DNA from 3 places in the Pseudoclavibacter sp. CFCC 14310 genome. Region 2 is predicted to be linked to each of the others. Evidence: predicted binding sites of a transcription regulator. Region 2 holds the regulator's gene; each other region holds the start of a gene.
The links. Region 2 encodes HspR, which represses chaperone genes until heat shock. Its sites were predicted from a motif close to AAGTTGAGTCNNNNNGACTCAACTT; they were not measured.

Region 1 (6,127 bases), on a different contig from region 2:
ACGACGTCGCGCAGCGGTGTCGCGTCATGCACGTCGCGGCTCGCCGACGTCGCCACGAAGCGCAGCCGGTCGTCTGCGACGCCGAGACGCGTCAGATCGCGGCGGTAGTCTGCCAAGGCGACGCCAAGGCGGTCGAGCGCCGCCGGTGCGAAGGCATGCGTGCGGTCGACGCCCTCGCCGAGACGGATCGTGCGTGTGCGGCGCACGAGCTCCCGCGTCGGTGCGGGCCCCTCGATCACGAGCAGGCGCACGGTGTTCGTGCCGCAGTCGATAGCGGCGACGCGTTCGCGAGCGGTCATACCGGCTGCACCGTCGAGCGCGTCATCCGACGCTGCTGACAGTAGATCTGCACGAGCCGTCGGGCGCTCTTCGCCCAGCTGCGCTGCAGAGCGAGTGCACGGCCTGCACGCCCCATGCGCTCGCGCAGCTCGGCGTCGTCGAGCAGCCGGGTCAGCGCGCGCGCCCAGGTCTCGGGCGAGCGATCGCGCATGAGCAGACCGGTCTCGCCGTCGTGCACCGCCTCGGGAAGGCCTCCCGTGGCCATCGCGATCACCGGCACCCCGCTTGCGGCTGCCTCGAGTGCGACCAGACCATAGGTCTCAGAGTGCGACGGAACCAGGAACACCGAGGCACCGCGCATCAGATCGGCCAGCTCGGCGTGCGACATCGCGCCGTCGAAGTGCACCCGGTCGCCGATGCCCGCGTCGGCGGTCTGTCGGCGCAGAGCCGTCAGACAGCCGCCGTCCTGGCTGCTCGGCCCGCCCGCGATGCGCAGATCAGGGCGCAGCGAGTCGTCAGTCGACGCAATCGTGGCGACGGCGAGGTCGAGCCCTTTGAGCGGCTCGATGCGGGCTGCGGCGGCGACGTATCTCGGAACTGCGGCCTCTCCCGGGTGGAAGCACCGAGCATCCACACCGGGAGACACCACGTGCACCCGCGATGGCTCGCCGCCCAGCCGCTCGACCACGGTGCGCTGCTCGGCATGACTGACCGTGATCACTGCATCGGCCTCGCGTGCGAGAGTGCGCTCTGCCGAGAGACGCCCGGGCGCCTCGGGAGGCTCGCCGTTGTCGAGTGCGGTGTCGGCGTCTGCCGCGATGCTGTGAAAGCTCTGCAGCATCGCCGCGCCGCATTCCCGAGCGACGGGCAGGGCCGCCAGACCGGAGTACCAGTGATGCGCGTGGATCACGTCGTAGTCGCCGAGTGCCCGCAGCTGCCCGGCGAAGGCGTCGATGTACGCCTCATGCTCGGCTTTGGGCAGCGGATGCTCGGGCCCGGCCGTGATCGTGCGCAGCATGAGTCTGGGGGCGAGCTCGATGGCGTCGGGCTGCTCGGGAGCGCTGCGGCGTGTGATCACATCGACCTGGTGACCGAGCGCGGCCAGTTCGGCCGCAAGGTGCTGGATCACGATGTTCATGCCGCCGACGTCGCCCGTGCCGGGGTCGCCATAGGGATTCGTGTGCAGCGAGATCATGGCGATGCGCAGCGGGCTGGCGGAGGGCATGCCGTTCAGTTTAAGGCATGGCGCTCGTGATGCCGCGAACGGAAGCGACGCAGGGGAATACCTGCGACACCCGGACGTTAGGTTGAGCGTACGGCACTCAACTTTGAGGGTGGCGACGTCTGAACGACTGTCAGATCGGTATCGCCCTCGCAGACACCGACGAGGAGGTACTGTGCCAGAGAACAACCCCCAGAACGGGAGCGAACGCGAACCGAGCGGGCAGGGATCATTCGACGAGTTTCTCGCACGCTACCTGAACGCACAGCAGGCACGGCAGCAGGCTGCCGAAGGCCAGCGCACCATCGACATCAGCAGGTTTCTGACCCAGCGCACACAGCAGGCTCTGGCCGAGGCCGGATCGTACGCGGTCAGAAGAGGTCAGACCGAGGTCGACGCCCTGCACATGCTGCGCGTGCTCGCCGAGAACGCCCCAGTGCACGACGTGCTCACCCGCATGGGCGTGAGCGTTCAGCAGCTCGCTCACGAGGTCGAAGCTCGGCTGCCCGTCGCTCGTGACGGCGCGACCGTCACCGAGGCCCCCGACGTCACGCCCTCGCTGCAGCGCGCCCTCTTCCATGCCTTCCAGGTCGCCCGCGCCTCGGGTTCGACCTATGTCGATCTGGAGCATCTCTTCTTCGCACTCGTGCTCGCACAGGATGCGCCTTCCGCACAGATCCTGGCAGGGTTCGGCGTGACCGCGCAGTCGCTGATCGATTCGATGCGGCAGTCTGCCCGGCAGCCCGATGACGTGGCACCCGTCGACGACGCTGCGGCTGCGAACTCCGGCTCATCGGAGGCGGACGCAGGCGGCGATGCGGAGCAGACTGATGCATCCGCCACATCGCAGACCCCGATGCTCGATCGCTTCGGCACCGATCTGACGGCACAGGCACGCGACGGCCGACTCGATCCGGTGATCGGTCGTGCCGACGAGATCGAGCAGACCGTCGAGATCCTCTCGCGCCGCACCAAGAACAACCCCGTGCTCGTCGGCGAGGCCGGCGTCGGCAAGACCGCCGTCGTCGAGGGCCTCGCGCAGGCGATCGTCGACGACGAGGTTCCGCACGCGATCGCCGGGCGTCGCCTGGTCTCTCTCGACCTGGCGTCGATGGTGGCCGGCACGCGCTTTCGCGGCGACTTCGAAGAGCGCCTGACCAAGCTGCTCGACGAGATCACCGCGCATCGCGATGAGCTCATCGTCTTCATCGACGAGCTGCACACGGTCGTCGGTGCCGGCGGCAGCGGCATGGGCGACGGCCTCGACGCGGCCAACATGCTCAAGCCAAGGCTGGCTCGAGGCGAGCTGCATATGATCGGCGCGACCACGCTCGACGAATATCGCAGGATCGAGAAGGATCCCGCCTTGGAGCGCCGGTTCCAGCCGGTCGCCGTCGACGAGCCGTCGGAGGACGTCGCCGTGCGCATTCTGCACGGCGTCGCGCCCGCCTTCGCCGAGCATCACGACGTGCGGTACACGGATGCCGCGCTCGACGCCGCCGTGCGTCTGTCGGCCCGTTACCTGCCCGATCGTCGTCTGCCCGACAAAGCGATCGACCTGATCGACCAGGCCGGAGCCAGGCTGCGTCTGCGGCTCGGCGATCGCATCGACACGCAGGCGCTGATGCGCCAGCTCATGGAGTTGGAGGCCGAGAAGAACGCCGCAGCGTCGACCGAGCAGTATGAGCAGGCCGGCCAGATTCGCGACCGCATCGAACAGGTGCAGGCGGCTCTTGACGCGGCGAGCGCGCACAATGCCCGCATCGAGCATCAGCACGCCGCGACGACGAGTTCGGCGCCGGCACCGACCGAGGCGGTGGTCGACGAGCGACAGATCGCCGAGGTGGTCGCGCGCCGAACAGGTGTTCCCGTCGATCGCATCAGCGAGGGCGAGCGCACACGGCTCGCGCACCTCGAGAGCGAACTGCACGAGCGCGTGATCGGTCAGCATGACGCGGTCGCCGCGGTGGCTCGGGCCGTGCGTCGTGGCCGCACCGGTCTGGGCGACCCGAACCGGCCCGTGGGCAGCTTTCTGTTCCTCGGCCCGACCGGGGTCGGCAAGACCGAGCTGGCCAAGACGCTCGCGGCCAGTCTGTTCGGCGACGAGCACGCGCTGCTGCGCTTCGACATGTCGGAGTTCGGCGAGAAGCACACCGCAGCGCGGCTGGTGGGCGCTCCCCCGGGCTACGTCGGCTATGACGAGGCCGGCGAGCTCACCGAGGCCGTGCGGCGCAGGCCGTACTCGGTGCTGCTGCTCGACGAGATCGAGAAGGCGCACCCCGACGTGTTCAACCTGTTGCTGCAGGTGCTCGACGACGGGCGGCTGACCGACGGCCAGGGGCGCACCGTCGACTTTCGCAACACCGTGGTCATCATGACCTCGAACATCGGCTCCGAGTTTCTGGCCTCACGGTCGGGAGCGCTCGGCTTCGTCGCGAACACCGGCGACGACGCGACGGGCTTCGGTTCGGAGCGGGCGCTGCGCGATCGGGTGATGGGCCGGCTTCGTGAGGCGATGCGACCGGAGTTCCTCAACCGCATCGACGAGATCGTGCTGTTCCGTCGTCTCTCGCGTGAGCAGGTGAGGCTGATCGCACGCACCATGATCGCGGCGACGGCCGAGCGGCTGGCCGACCAGGGCATCCGCCTGCAGATCAGCGACCAGGCGGTCGACTGGCTCGCCGAACACGGCTTCGAGCCCGAGTACGGGGCTCGTCCGCTGCGCCGCACGGTACAGCGCGAGGTCGACGATCGCATCGCCGACCTGCTGGTCTCGGAGGCGAGCGGCACGGTGGTGACGGTCGATCTGGCGTCTGCAGAGACGACGGCGGATGCCGACGCGGCAGGCACTTCGGCCGACGCCCGTCTGCAGGTGCGCTTCGAAGACGCAGACGACCACACGGGTCGTGCGGGTTCGGCATCGGTCGAGACCAACGCGGCCGGCGTGCATGAGGAGGTGGCAGGAGACGAGGCCGCGGCCTAAGGTCGTTGGCATGAGCACTTCCCCCGAGAACACGCAGACCTCGCACACCCTGAACGACGGCACCACCCTGCCGGCGATCGGTTTCGGCACCTACCGCCTGAACGGGCGTGCGGGTGCCGAAACGGTCGCCCAGGCGATCGACAACGGCTACCGCCTGATCGACACCGCCTTCAACTATGAGAACGAGGGCGCGGTCGGCGCCGGGGTGCGCCTCAGCAGCGTGCCGCGTGACGAGATCGTCGTCACTTCGAAGCTGCCCGGCCGCCACCATGCGTTCGACCAGGCCGTTCCCACGATCGAAGAGTCGGTCTATCGCACCGGTCTCGATCATCTCGATCTGCTGCTGATCCACTGGCCGAACCCGCTGACCGACCGCTACGTCGAGGCATGGCAGGCGCTGATCGAGGCGCGCGAGCGCGGGCTGACGCGTCGCATCGGCGTGAGCAACTTTCTGCCCGAGCACCTCGAACGTCTCGAGCGCGAGACCGGTGTGCTGCCGAGCGTGAACCAGATCGAGCTGCACCCGAGATTTCCGCAGCACGAGGCGGTGCGCTGGAACACAGAGCACGGCATCGTCACCGAGGCGTGGAGTCCGCTCGGCCGAGCCAGCGAGATTCTGCAGAACGAGACGCTTGAGCAGATCGCTCACGCGCACGAGCGCACCGTGGCTCAGGTCGTCCTGCGGTGGCACCTGCAGAACGGCGTGGTCCCGATTCCGAAGGCGACGCACTCCGATCGGCAGATCAGCAACCTCGATGTGTTCGACTTCGACCTGAGCGACGAGGATCTCGCCGCGATCGACGGGCTGGCTCGCGAAGACGGTCGACTCAACGGTCAGGATCCCGCCACATACGAGGAGTTCTGAACTCTCGCGATTTGAGAGGAATCGAGCCCGCCTGACGGATGCGGGCGCTGAAGCTGTTGCGGCCGGCGGAAAAACGGAAGAATGGCCCTATGTTCCGGCTCTCACGCTCTGACCGCACCGCGGCGTCACCAGCCGTCGGTCTCAGCGTCTTCAGCGACCCGGATCGATTCGCTCCGCTGCACACGGTGGCGACAGAGCTCATCGAGCATTTGACGTCGGTCTACGACGTGCGTCGTGAAGACGGATTCGCGGTCACCGCCGAACTGCTGAACGCACCGACCGCAGCCGAGACCGTGCGAGCGGTGCGGCTGACACCGAATGACGACGCCTGCGCACCGATGGTGATCGTCCTCACGGACTTCCCAGGTGTTCGGGTATACGCCGGCGCGCTTTTCGACGAGTTCTATCCCTCGTGCGGGTGCGACGCCTGCGCCGAGACGTGGGAGGGCTGCGCAGACGAGCTCAGGTGGCAGACGCTCGCAATCGCAGAGGGCGGCCTCGCCGAGAACGTAAGCGAACCGCGTCGCGCCAGATGGAGCTTCAGCCTGAGTCGCGGCATCGAGAAAGGTATGGGCCAGACTGTCTCCTGGCAGCTTCGCGCTGCTGACGGGTCAGCCGAGAGCAGTCAGCAGTCTCGTGCAGAAGACGTTCCTGACGATCTGCTGGCACGAGCCCGCACCCGACTTGACGTGCTCGGTGCGGCCAGCCCGAACGGCCGGTGGATGCCATGGCCGAGGCGTGATCGGCGCGCGCAGGCGTGCGACCATCAGTCGTCGTT
Region 2 (6,127 bases):
CGGAGGCACATCCTCTCTCATCTTCGCCAGAAGGCCTCTCGACCGGCAATCGCGCACGCTGGGTGGTCTCCGGCATTGGAACGCGTAGAACGGCCCACCGGCGGAAGCGGCACAATAGAAAGTATGAGTCCGTCTTCGCCCTCCCCAGATTCGACACCAGTCGACCCGACACCGACCGGCGAGATTCTGCTCGAGCCGATCCATCTGATCGAGAAGTCGAACGCGATCATGCGGCTGGGACGGATGATGCTGCAGGCGAGCTCGAGCTCGTTCCGCGTCAAGCAGGCCATGTCACGCGCCGCCCAGGCATTGGGCATGACCTCACTGCACACGCAGATCACCGCCACAGAGATCGTCTGCACGTTCTTTCGCGGCGCCATCTTTCGCACGCGTGTCGCTGAGGCACGAGTCGGCGGGGTCGATGCCGATCGCATCGTCGAGTTGGAGCGACTCTCACATCACATGCCGCAGGGAATGCTGGCAGAGGAGCTGAACCGGCGTCTCGACGTCATCGAGAAGAGGCCTCGACACTATCCGACGTGGCTGACGCTGATCGCCGCGATAATGGCCTGCTCGGGGTTCGCGTTTCTGAACAACGGCGGGTGGCAGGAGTGCGTCGGAGTCGCGCTGTCCGTGTCGATCGCACAGTGGCTGCGCGTGACGCTGGTGAAGCTGCGCATCAACCAGCTCGCGATGTATGCGGTCTGCGGCCTCATCGCCAGTCTCTGCTACGTGCTGTTCACCGGCATCCTGTCGGCGGTGAGCGGGCACGTGAGCCCGCTGCACGATGCCGGCTTCACCTCGGCGCTGCTGCTGCTCGTGCCGGGCTTTCCGCTGGTGACCGCGACCCTCGATCTGGCTCGGCTCGATCTCAACTCGGCGATCGGCCGCCTCACGTTTGCCGGGCTGGTGCTGATGTCGGTGTCGTTCGGCGCGTGGGCGGTCGCCATGATGTTCGATCTGCAGCCGACTGCTGCGCCGACTCCCTCGACCTGGCCGGTCTGGATCGTCATCGCATCACGACTCGTCGCCGGCTTCGTCGCCGTCACAGGATTCGCGATGATGTTCAACACCCCGTTCAGGCTCGCTCTGAGCGCAGCCTGGATCGGCGCGGTCGCGAACGTGTTCCGTCTGACGACGGGCGACATGGGCTGGCCGCCGCAGGTGTCGACGGTCGTGGCCGCCCTGCTCGTGGGGCTGCTCGCCTACATGATCGCTTCGCGTCTGGAGGCCCCACGCATCACGCTGACCGTGCCCGCGGTGCTCATCATGGTGCCGGGTTCCAGCGCCTATCGCGCCCTGGTGTACCTGAACCAGGGCGATATCGTGCAGGCTGGCGGCTATGGTGTGCAGGCGCTCGCGACCATCGTGTCGCTGGCCGTCGGGCTGACCATCGCGCGCATGCTCACCGAGCGCGAGTGGTCGTTCGACGCCCTGCGCGGGTGAGGATGCGCTGTCAGGCCTCTGACGGCGGCTTCCGGCCGTTCTGACGGACCGGCCGCCATACGACGAGTTCGCCGCCCGTCGCCTGGACGCGACGGCGACCTTGGTCGAGCGTGACGATTTCACCGGCGATGCCGGCGGCGAACGTGCGAGCACCGGGGCGGTAGATGAGTGCATCGTCAAGAGCGGCCTCGAGCTCGGCCACACGACTCTGCAGCCTGTGCACCTGGTTCTCGAGATCGATCATGCGGCGAATGCCCTCTAGGCTCACGCCGGCGTTCGAGAGACGCTGCACCTCTCGCAGCTGCACGATGTCACGCAGCGAGTACCGACGGGAGCGACCCGCAGTGCGCTGCGGCTGCACCAGACCGATTCGGTCGTACTGCCGCAGCGTCTGCGGGTGCATGCCCGCCAGCTGTGCGGCCGCCGAGATGCTGAACAGATGCTCCGTCTCATCCATCATGGCGACTCACCTGCTCTCTTACTTCTCTTTGGCCTGCGCGTAGAGCTCTGCGCGCGGGTCGGCGTCACCGATCGCCTCGGTGAGGTCATCCAATGCCTTCTTTGCCGCGCTGTCGAGCTTGCTCGGCACCACGATCTGGACTTCTGCCAGCAGATCGCCGGTGTGCCGACCTGCCTTGACGCCCTTGCCTTTGACTCGCAGCACGCGGCCCGAAGGGGTGCCCGGGCGAATCTTCACCTTGACCGGTTCGCCGTCGTAGGTCGGCACCTGAACGGTGGCGCCCAGCGCCGCCTCGGCGAACGTCACCGGCAGCTCGACCCGCAGGTCGTCGCCGTCGCGTTTGAACACCGGGTGGGAGCCCACGTGCACACGCACGATCAAGTCGCCAGCCGGACCGCCGTTCTGACCGGGCTCGCCTTTGCCGCGAACCTTGATCTTCTGGCCGTCTCGAACTCCGGCCGGAACCTTCGTCTTGACGCGCTTGCCCTGCGGCGATGCCAACGACACCGTCGCGCCATGCACCGCTTGGGCAAAGGTCAGCTGGGCACGAGCTTCGACGTCACGACCGCGCTGCGGCGCAGCGCGGTATCCCTGACCGCCGAACCCTCCGGCGCCGGCTCCGCCGCCGAACAGTCCGCCGAAGAGATCCTCGTAGCCCGCACCTGCGCCGCCGGGCTGTCCCCCGGTCTGAAAGCGCACTCGCTGACCGCCGGGTGCCCCGGCACCTTGGCCGAACAGCCCGCCGAAGAGATCCTCGAACCCCTGACCGCCCTGGCCGCCGGCGCCCGCGGTGAAGCGCGCACCTCCGCCCATGGCCCGCAGCGCGTCATACTCCTTGCGCTGCTTGGGGTCAGAGAGCACCGAATACGCTTCGCTGATCTCTTTGAACTTGTTCTCTGCCGCAGCGTCGCCCGGGTTCGCATCGGGGTGATACTTGCGCGCCAGCTTGCGGTATTCCTTCTTCAGATCGGCGTCGGAGATGTCTTTCGACACTCCCAGCACGGCGTAGAAGTCCTTCTCAAGCCAATCCTGACTCGCCATGCCTCTCGCCTCCTTCTGTCGTCTTCATGTGTCGAGCGCCCCGTGACGGAAGGGATCCAGAGAGGATCCGCATCCCGCCACGGGGCGCGTTGCCCGTCGGGCGCATTCTCATGCGACCGATCACTCAGCAGGTGCCAGCACGACCACTTTGGCCGCGCGCAGCAGTGTGTCGCCCAGCTTGTAGCCGGGTTCGACGACCTCACCGATGACCAGCGCATCGACATCGGGGCTGGGCTGCTGCAGCACAGCCTCATGCTGGTTCGGATCGAACGGCTCGCCCTTCGCTCCGAAGCGCTCGATGCCGAGCCCCTCGCCGACGGCCCTCAGCTTCGACGCGATGGTCGCGAACGCCGTGCCCTCTGCGAGATCGCCGGCTTTCTCAGCCCGGTCGAGGTCGTCGAAGATCGGGAACAGTCGTTTGGCCGCATCGCCGACCGCACGCTCGCGATCGCGAATCTGCTGGGCCTCGGTGCGCTGGCGGTAGTTCTTGTACTCCGCCGCCAGACGCTGCAGCTCGTCCAACAGTTTGTCCTCGCGTGAGGCCTCGCCGTCAGCGTCTGCCGCGGCGCCCTCGGCGCTCGCGCCGGCATCCGCCTGATCATGCTCGCCTGCAGCCTGGTCAGCCTCGCCGGCGGGCCGGCCGGGGGCGGCGGATGCTGTGTCAGCACCCTGCGCGCCCTCGGTCTGCTGCCCGTTCGGCTGGGCCTCTGGCTGCTGGCTCGTCGGCTGGGCCCCGTCGTCAGGAAGCCCTGACTCGTTCGGAGTGCCAGCCACGTTGTTGTCAGCCATGGTGAATCGCCTTACTTCTTGTCGTCATCGTCGTCGACGACTTCTGCGTCGACCACGTCGTCGTCATCGCCCGACTTGCCGTCTGCCTTGGCCTCGCCGTCAGCAGCGCCAGCGGCGCCCTCTTCCTGCGCGGTCTTGTAGATCTCCTGGCCGAGCTTGACCTGCGACTCGTTCAGCTTGTCGAACGCAGCCTTCACTGCGTCGTCGTCCGAACCCTCAAGTGCCTTCTTGACGGCCTCGACATCAGCGGTGACCTCGGTCTTGACCTCATCAGAGAGCTTGTCCTCGTTCTCTTTGATGAGCTTCTCGATCGAGTAGGCCAGCTGCTCGGCGTTGTTGCGCACCTCAGCGGCGTCGCGACGCTTCTTGTCTTCGGCCTCGTTGTCCTTGGCCTCCTTGACCATGCGGTCGATGTCCTCCTGCGAAAGGCCGGAGCCACCCTGAATGGTGATCTCCTGCTCTTTGCCGGTGCCCTTGTCCTTAGCCGAGACCTTCACGATGCCGTTGGCGTCGATGTCGAAGGTGACCTCGACCTGCGGCACACCGCGCGGAGCCGGTGCGATACCGGTCAGCTCGAAGGTGCCGAGGCTCTTGTTGTCACGGGTGAACTCGCGCTCGCCCTGGAACACCTGGATGGCGACCGACGGCTGGTTGTCCTCAGCCGTGGTGAACGTCTCGCTGCGCTTGGTCGGGATGGCCGTGTTGCGCTCGATCAGCTTGGTGAAGATGCCGCCCTTGGTCTCGATGCCGAGGCTCAGTGGGGTGACGTCGATCAGCAGCACGTCTTTGCGCTCGCCCTTCAGAACGCCGGCCTGGATGGCTGCGCCGACTGCGACGACCTCGTCAGGGTTGACGCCCTTGTTCGGCTCTTTGCCGCCGGTGAGCTTCTTGACCTCTTCGACGACTGCCGGGATACGAGTCGAACCGCCGACGAGCACCACGTGGTCGAGATCCGAGACCTTGACGCCGGCCTCTTTGATCACGTCGGTGAACGGCTTGGCCGTGCGCTGCACGAGATCTGCGGTCAGCTCTTCGAACTTCGCGCGAGTGATGGTCTCGTCGAGGTTGGCCGGGCCGCTCTCGGTCAGTGACAGGTACGGCAGCTGCACGTGGGCGGTCGTCTGGCTCGACAGCTCTTTCTTCGCCTGCTCGGCGGCCTCTTTCAGGCGCTGCAGGGCGATCTTGTCACCCGAGACGTCGACGCCGCTGGCCTCTTTGAACTTCTTGATGAGGTACTCGACGACGCGCTGATCCCAGTCGTCACCACCGAGGTGGTTGTCGCCCGAGGTGGCCCGCACCTGAATGGTCGAGAAGTCGTCATCCTTGCCGACCTCCAGAAGCGAGACGTCGAACGTGCCGCCACCGAGGTCGAACACGAGGATGAGCTCGTCTTCTTTGCCCTTGTCGAGGCCGTATGCCAGAGCGGCCGCAGTCGGCTCGTTGATGATGCGCAGCACGTTGAGGCCTGCGATCTCACCGGCCTCTTTGGTGGCCTGACGCTGGGCGTCGTTGAAGTACGCAGGCACGGTGATGACCGCGTCGGTGACCTTGTCGCCCAAGTAGCTCTCGGCGTCGGTCTTCAGCTTCTGCAGAATGCGAGCCGAGATCTCCTGCGGAGTGAACTTCTTGCCGTCGATGTCATCGGTCTTCCAATCGGTGCCGATGTGGCGCTTCACCGATGCGATGGTGCGGTCGACGTTCGTCACCGCCTGGCGCTTTGCGGTCTCGCCGACGAGCACCTCCCCGTCTTTGGCGAATGCGACCACTGATGGAGTGGTGCGGAAGCCCTCAGCATTCGCGATGACTGTGGGTTCGCCGCCTTCCAGAACCGCGACGACCGAGTTGGTGGTGCCGAGGTCGATTCCTACTGCACGTGACATTGTGTGTCCTTTCTGCTCGGCGAACCGAGCCACGCATGCACGGGCTCTGCACCCGCGCAATATAAGTCTTCTTCGATGACCTCCAGGTCATTTGCACATCAGCTTCTGATGTACACCCTTGAGTCATCTACGCTCAAGGTTACACAACGGCATCCCCTAGTCAAGCTATTCCCGAAATGTTGAGCAAAGTTCACTCAAGTTTCACAGGTCTTGGCAATCACACGAGCACGGAACGAACCCGACCGACCTCTCAGCGGTGGTTCTCACCCGCTCTCTCTGCGCATCCGCCGACAGCTCGAGCACCCCGCCGCCCCAACTCGCCCGGCCTAGGCGCCCAAGCTGCCCAACCAGCCAGCCCAAGCCGACCAACCAACCAACCCACCAGCCAACCAGCCAACCGGCCAACCAGCCCAGCCAGCCCAGCCAACCCAGCCCATCCCAGTCCTGCCCAGCCAACCAGTCCATCTCAGTCCTGCCCAGCCAACCAGCCCATCCCAGTCCAGCCCTGCCC
Region 3 (6,127 bases), on a different contig from region 2:
GCGGGAGTCCGGTGTGTCGCCGAAGAGCTCGTCTTCGAGAGCGTCGATGCTCTCGTCAAGCTGCTGCACGGTGTCGAAATGGGTGTCGACGATCTGATCGACGATCGCCCAGAGCACCGTGATGCCGCCGATCGCCAGCAGCGTCGGATGCGCTTCCCAGGCCAGTCGTGCACCGCCGAGATCGAAGCCGTCGCCGTGTCGCACGGTCACCACGACGTTTCTGGTCAGAAAGATGTCTATCTGATGCCGTTCGAGCTCGGACTCGACATCGTTCGGCGCAGCCATCGCATACAGCGTCAGAAACAGATGCGTCTCGTAGCGAACGAGCTTCGCGCGCTCATGGCTCTCTTCGACGTCTTCGATCGCGAGCGGATGCAGATGCAGCGTCTGCGCGATCTGCACGAGCGCCTCATGATCGGCCGTCGGCAGATCGACCCACGTGGTGCGCTCGGCGTCGTGCTGCAGCTGCTCGAGCTCGGTCAGAGAGGTGGTCTCCCGTTCGAGTCGGCCACCGCGGTAGACGCGGATCTCAGGTGTGCAGACGGTCGAACTCGCACCGGTCTTCTCAGGGTCGGTCTCAGAGCGCATGAACCGAGTCTACGCAGTCGATCGCTTCAGCTGAGACGTCGGCGCAGCATCCTCTCGACCTCTTCGAGCGCCAGCCCTCGCGTCTCGGGCAGCGCACGCCAGACGAACCATGCGCTCAGCACGTTGACCGCGGCGAAGACGAAGTAGACGTCGCCGCCCAGGTGCGCGAAGGCCAGTGGAAAGAGCAGCGCGACGACGCCGTTCGACAGCCACTGCACGCAGACCGCCACACCGGCGGCCAGTCCCCGCACCTGCAGCGGGAACAGCTCGGCCGTCATCAGCCAGAACACCACTGACACCATCGACTGCACGAAGCAGAGCAGCACCAGCATGAGGGCGAGCACGAGCCAAGGCTGGGCCGGCCCCAACGGCAGGGCGAAGGCGAGGCCCAGCAGCAGATGCGACGAGGCGACGCCGATCAGCCCGGTGATCATGATCGGGCGTCGGCCGAGACGACGCAGCACGCGGATGCCGACGAGCGTCGCGAGCACCGAGACCACTCCCGTGGCGATGGTCGCGGTGAGCGCCGCCTGCGTGCCGAGCCCGCTGGTCGCGAGGATGCTCGGTGCGAAGTACATCACGGAGTTCACGCCCGTCAGCTGGGAGACCATGCCCAGACCGGCACCGATCAGCACGAGACGGCGCACCCAGCGGGCCCGCATCGGATGCCGATCCGTTCTCTGCGTCGCACCTGCAGGCTCATTCGCCCGGGGGTGAAGCGCCGTGATCGTCTGCAGCTCGCGCTCGCTCTCGCCGGTGCTGCGAATCGATTCGAGCACACGGCGCGCAGCCTCGGGGCGACCGTGCGTCGCCAGCCAGCGCGGCGACTCCGGGACGAACCAGAGCCCGGCGAACAGCAGCAGGGCCGGGGTCGCACTGACCAGCAGCATGTGTCGCCACGCTTCGCCGTCAGACGACGCCTGCGCGATCGCAGCGTTCGCCACCGCCGCGAGCAGCTGCCCGGTGACGATCATCAGTTGGTTTCGGGTGACCAGCCCAGCGCGCCGCCGCGCCGGGGCGATCTCGCCGATGAAGATGGGCACGATCGTCGAGCTGGCTCCGACGGCGAGGCCCAGCACCACCCGACACCCCACCAGCGCCTCGACGCTCGGCGCAAGCCCGGTGCCCAGTGCGCCGACGGCGAAGACGAGCGAGACGAAGAGCAGGGTTCGGCGGCGTCCGAGGCGATCTGCGAGCCGCCCGCCGACAAGGGCGCCGAGACTCGCGGCGAAGACGAGCGCCGACGTGACGACGCCTTCGGCCAGGGCGTCGAGTCCCAGGCCGCCGGCGTCTCGCGGCTGACTGAGAAACGGCAGCGCGCCCGCGAGCACGCCCGTGTCATAGCCGAAGGCGACGGCTCCCATCGTCGCGATCAGCACGATGGTCGTCACGCGTCGGTCGGGCGATCCGCTCCTGCCGCGCGATGATCGAGATGTCGGCTTCGTCGACCTGCGGTGCTCCTCACTCGTCCTTCCCCGTGAACTGCTCATCGCCGATCTCGACCGCCTGCCAGCAACGTCTCAGCGGCGCCGTCGAGGATGTCATGCTCGCTGTAGACGGCGTGGTCGCAGTGTGAGCGGGCGGCGATGCGCGCGCTCACCCGTGACCAGATCACCGCAGCTGCGGAGACCAGGTCAGTGCGTGTGCGGTCGACGCCCATCTCGGCAAGCGCATGCGGGTCGGCGGCGATCAGACGAGTGCAGGCGGCCTGCAGCGCGTCGAGACTCCAGCATCCGCCCGACAGTTCGCCGAAGCGCTCGGCACGAACGCCGGCGGTCACCGCTGCGATCATGCCGACCGAGTCAGAGACGCCGATGATCCGTTCGACGCCAGCCAGCGAAACATGAGCCTCGGCTTCGTCGAGGGCGCAGTCGACGTCGGCGACCATCGCCGCGTGCTGTGCCGCCGACATCGGCCGGTGCGCATCGAGGTGTCGCTCGGTGAGGCGCACGCCGCCCACGTTCATCGACCACGCGGCGGTCGGTCGGCCGTTGCGTCCGACGACGAGCTCGGTCGAGCCGCCGCCGAGGTCGACGACCAGCGTCATGGGCTGTGTCGGCATTCCTGTGAGTGCGCCGGCGTACGAGAGGTCGGCCTCTTCGACACCGCTGATGATCTCGGGCCGCACGCCGAGAGTCGATTCGACGACGTCGCGCAGCGGTGTCGCGTCATGCACGTCGCGGCTCGCCGACGTCGCCACGAAGCGCAGCCGGTCGTCTGCGACGCCGAGACGCGTCAGATCGCGGCGGTAGTCTGCCAAGGCGACGCCAAGGCGGTCGAGCGCCGCCGGTGCGAAGGCATGCGTGCGGTCGACGCCCTCGCCGAGACGGATCGTGCGTGTGCGGCGCACGAGCTCCCGCGTCGGTGCGGGCCCCTCGATCACGAGCAGGCGCACGGTGTTCGTGCCGCAGTCGATAGCGGCGACGCGTTCGCGAGCGGTCATACCGGCTGCACCGTCGAGCGCGTCATCCGACGCTGCTGACAGTAGATCTGCACGAGCCGTCGGGCGCTCTTCGCCCAGCTGCGCTGCAGAGCGAGTGCACGGCCTGCACGCCCCATGCGCTCGCGCAGCTCGGCGTCGTCGAGCAGCCGGGTCAGCGCGCGCGCCCAGGTCTCGGGCGAGCGATCGCGCATGAGCAGACCGGTCTCGCCGTCGTGCACCGCCTCGGGAAGGCCTCCCGTGGCCATCGCGATCACCGGCACCCCGCTTGCGGCTGCCTCGAGTGCGACCAGACCATAGGTCTCAGAGTGCGACGGAACCAGGAACACCGAGGCACCGCGCATCAGATCGGCCAGCTCGGCGTGCGACATCGCGCCGTCGAAGTGCACCCGGTCGCCGATGCCCGCGTCGGCGGTCTGTCGGCGCAGAGCCGTCAGACAGCCGCCGTCCTGGCTGCTCGGCCCGCCCGCGATGCGCAGATCAGGGCGCAGCGAGTCGTCAGTCGACGCAATCGTGGCGACGGCGAGGTCGAGCCCTTTGAGCGGCTCGATGCGGGCTGCGGCGGCGACGTATCTCGGAACTGCGGCCTCTCCCGGGTGGAAGCACCGAGCATCCACACCGGGAGACACCACGTGCACCCGCGATGGCTCGCCGCCCAGCCGCTCGACCACGGTGCGCTGCTCGGCATGACTGACCGTGATCACTGCATCGGCCTCGCGTGCGAGAGTGCGCTCTGCCGAGAGACGCCCGGGCGCCTCGGGAGGCTCGCCGTTGTCGAGTGCGGTGTCGGCGTCTGCCGCGATGCTGTGAAAGCTCTGCAGCATCGCCGCGCCGCATTCCCGAGCGACGGGCAGGGCCGCCAGACCGGAGTACCAGTGATGCGCGTGGATCACGTCGTAGTCGCCGAGTGCCCGCAGCTGCCCGGCGAAGGCGTCGATGTACGCCTCATGCTCGGCTTTGGGCAGCGGATGCTCGGGCCCGGCCGTGATCGTGCGCAGCATGAGTCTGGGGGCGAGCTCGATGGCGTCGGGCTGCTCGGGAGCGCTGCGGCGTGTGATCACATCGACCTGGTGACCGAGCGCGGCCAGTTCGGCCGCAAGGTGCTGGATCACGATGTTCATGCCGCCGACGTCGCCCGTGCCGGGGTCGCCATAGGGATTCGTGTGCAGCGAGATCATGGCGATGCGCAGCGGGCTGGCGGAGGGCATGCCGTTCAGTTTAAGGCATGGCGCTCGTGATGCCGCGAACGGAAGCGACGCAGGGGAATACCTGCGACACCCGGACGTTAGGTTGAGCGTACGGCACTCAACTTTGAGGGTGGCGACGTCTGAACGACTGTCAGATCGGTATCGCCCTCGCAGACACCGACGAGGAGGTACTGTGCCAGAGAACAACCCCCAGAACGGGAGCGAACGCGAACCGAGCGGGCAGGGATCATTCGACGAGTTTCTCGCACGCTACCTGAACGCACAGCAGGCACGGCAGCAGGCTGCCGAAGGCCAGCGCACCATCGACATCAGCAGGTTTCTGACCCAGCGCACACAGCAGGCTCTGGCCGAGGCCGGATCGTACGCGGTCAGAAGAGGTCAGACCGAGGTCGACGCCCTGCACATGCTGCGCGTGCTCGCCGAGAACGCCCCAGTGCACGACGTGCTCACCCGCATGGGCGTGAGCGTTCAGCAGCTCGCTCACGAGGTCGAAGCTCGGCTGCCCGTCGCTCGTGACGGCGCGACCGTCACCGAGGCCCCCGACGTCACGCCCTCGCTGCAGCGCGCCCTCTTCCATGCCTTCCAGGTCGCCCGCGCCTCGGGTTCGACCTATGTCGATCTGGAGCATCTCTTCTTCGCACTCGTGCTCGCACAGGATGCGCCTTCCGCACAGATCCTGGCAGGGTTCGGCGTGACCGCGCAGTCGCTGATCGATTCGATGCGGCAGTCTGCCCGGCAGCCCGATGACGTGGCACCCGTCGACGACGCTGCGGCTGCGAACTCCGGCTCATCGGAGGCGGACGCAGGCGGCGATGCGGAGCAGACTGATGCATCCGCCACATCGCAGACCCCGATGCTCGATCGCTTCGGCACCGATCTGACGGCACAGGCACGCGACGGCCGACTCGATCCGGTGATCGGTCGTGCCGACGAGATCGAGCAGACCGTCGAGATCCTCTCGCGCCGCACCAAGAACAACCCCGTGCTCGTCGGCGAGGCCGGCGTCGGCAAGACCGCCGTCGTCGAGGGCCTCGCGCAGGCGATCGTCGACGACGAGGTTCCGCACGCGATCGCCGGGCGTCGCCTGGTCTCTCTCGACCTGGCGTCGATGGTGGCCGGCACGCGCTTTCGCGGCGACTTCGAAGAGCGCCTGACCAAGCTGCTCGACGAGATCACCGCGCATCGCGATGAGCTCATCGTCTTCATCGACGAGCTGCACACGGTCGTCGGTGCCGGCGGCAGCGGCATGGGCGACGGCCTCGACGCGGCCAACATGCTCAAGCCAAGGCTGGCTCGAGGCGAGCTGCATATGATCGGCGCGACCACGCTCGACGAATATCGCAGGATCGAGAAGGATCCCGCCTTGGAGCGCCGGTTCCAGCCGGTCGCCGTCGACGAGCCGTCGGAGGACGTCGCCGTGCGCATTCTGCACGGCGTCGCGCCCGCCTTCGCCGAGCATCACGACGTGCGGTACACGGATGCCGCGCTCGACGCCGCCGTGCGTCTGTCGGCCCGTTACCTGCCCGATCGTCGTCTGCCCGACAAAGCGATCGACCTGATCGACCAGGCCGGAGCCAGGCTGCGTCTGCGGCTCGGCGATCGCATCGACACGCAGGCGCTGATGCGCCAGCTCATGGAGTTGGAGGCCGAGAAGAACGCCGCAGCGTCGACCGAGCAGTATGAGCAGGCCGGCCAGATTCGCGACCGCATCGAACAGGTGCAGGCGGCTCTTGACGCGGCGAGCGCGCACAATGCCCGCATCGAGCATCAGCACGCCGCGACGACGAGTTCGGCGCCGGCACCGACCGAGGCGGTGGTCGACGAGCGACAGATCGCCGAGGTGGTCGCGCGCCGAACAGGTGTTCCCGTCGATCGCATCAGCGAGGGCGAG

Region 1: F8O06_RS04240 (ATP-dependent Clp protease ATP-binding subunit) is a predicted target of HspR. The motif match lies at 1,584-1,608, and genes of this name have one in related genera.
Region 3: F8O06_RS08200 (ATP-dependent Clp protease ATP-binding subunit) is a predicted target of HspR. The motif match lies at 4,316-4,340, and genes of this name have one in related genera.

Annotation. Positions count from the first base shown of each region.
Region 1 is NZ_WBKC01000002.1:105,253-111,379, reverse strand. It holds gene F8O06_RS04250 (exopolyphosphatase) at 1-299, opposite strand, end outside; gene F8O06_RS04245 (glycosyltransferase) at 296-1,504, opposite strand; gene F8O06_RS04240 (ATP-dependent Clp protease ATP-binding subunit) at 1,677-4,484, shown strand; gene F8O06_RS04235 (aldo/keto reductase) at 4,495-5,349, shown strand; gene F8O06_RS04230 (DUF6226 family protein) at 5,439-6,127, shown strand, end outside.
Region 2 is NZ_WBKC01000004.1:253,641-259,767, forward strand. It holds gene F8O06_RS10740 (threonine/serine ThrE exporter family protein) at 124-1,446, shown strand; gene F8O06_RS10745 (heat shock protein transcriptional repressor HspR) at 1,457-1,903, opposite strand; gene F8O06_RS10750 (DnaJ C-terminal domain-containing protein) at 1,925-2,947, opposite strand; gene F8O06_RS10755 (nucleotide exchange factor GrpE) at 3,068-3,736, opposite strand; gene dnaK (molecular chaperone DnaK) at 3,748-5,616, opposite strand.
Region 3 is NZ_WBKC01000003.1:167,119-173,245, forward strand. It holds gene F8O06_RS08180 (magnesium transporter CorA family protein) at 1-588, opposite strand, end outside; gene F8O06_RS08185 (sugar porter family MFS transporter) at 615-1,979, opposite strand; gene F8O06_RS08190 (exopolyphosphatase) at 2,075-3,031, opposite strand; gene F8O06_RS08195 (glycosyltransferase) at 3,028-4,236, opposite strand; gene F8O06_RS08200 (ATP-dependent Clp protease ATP-binding subunit) at 4,409-6,127, shown strand, end outside.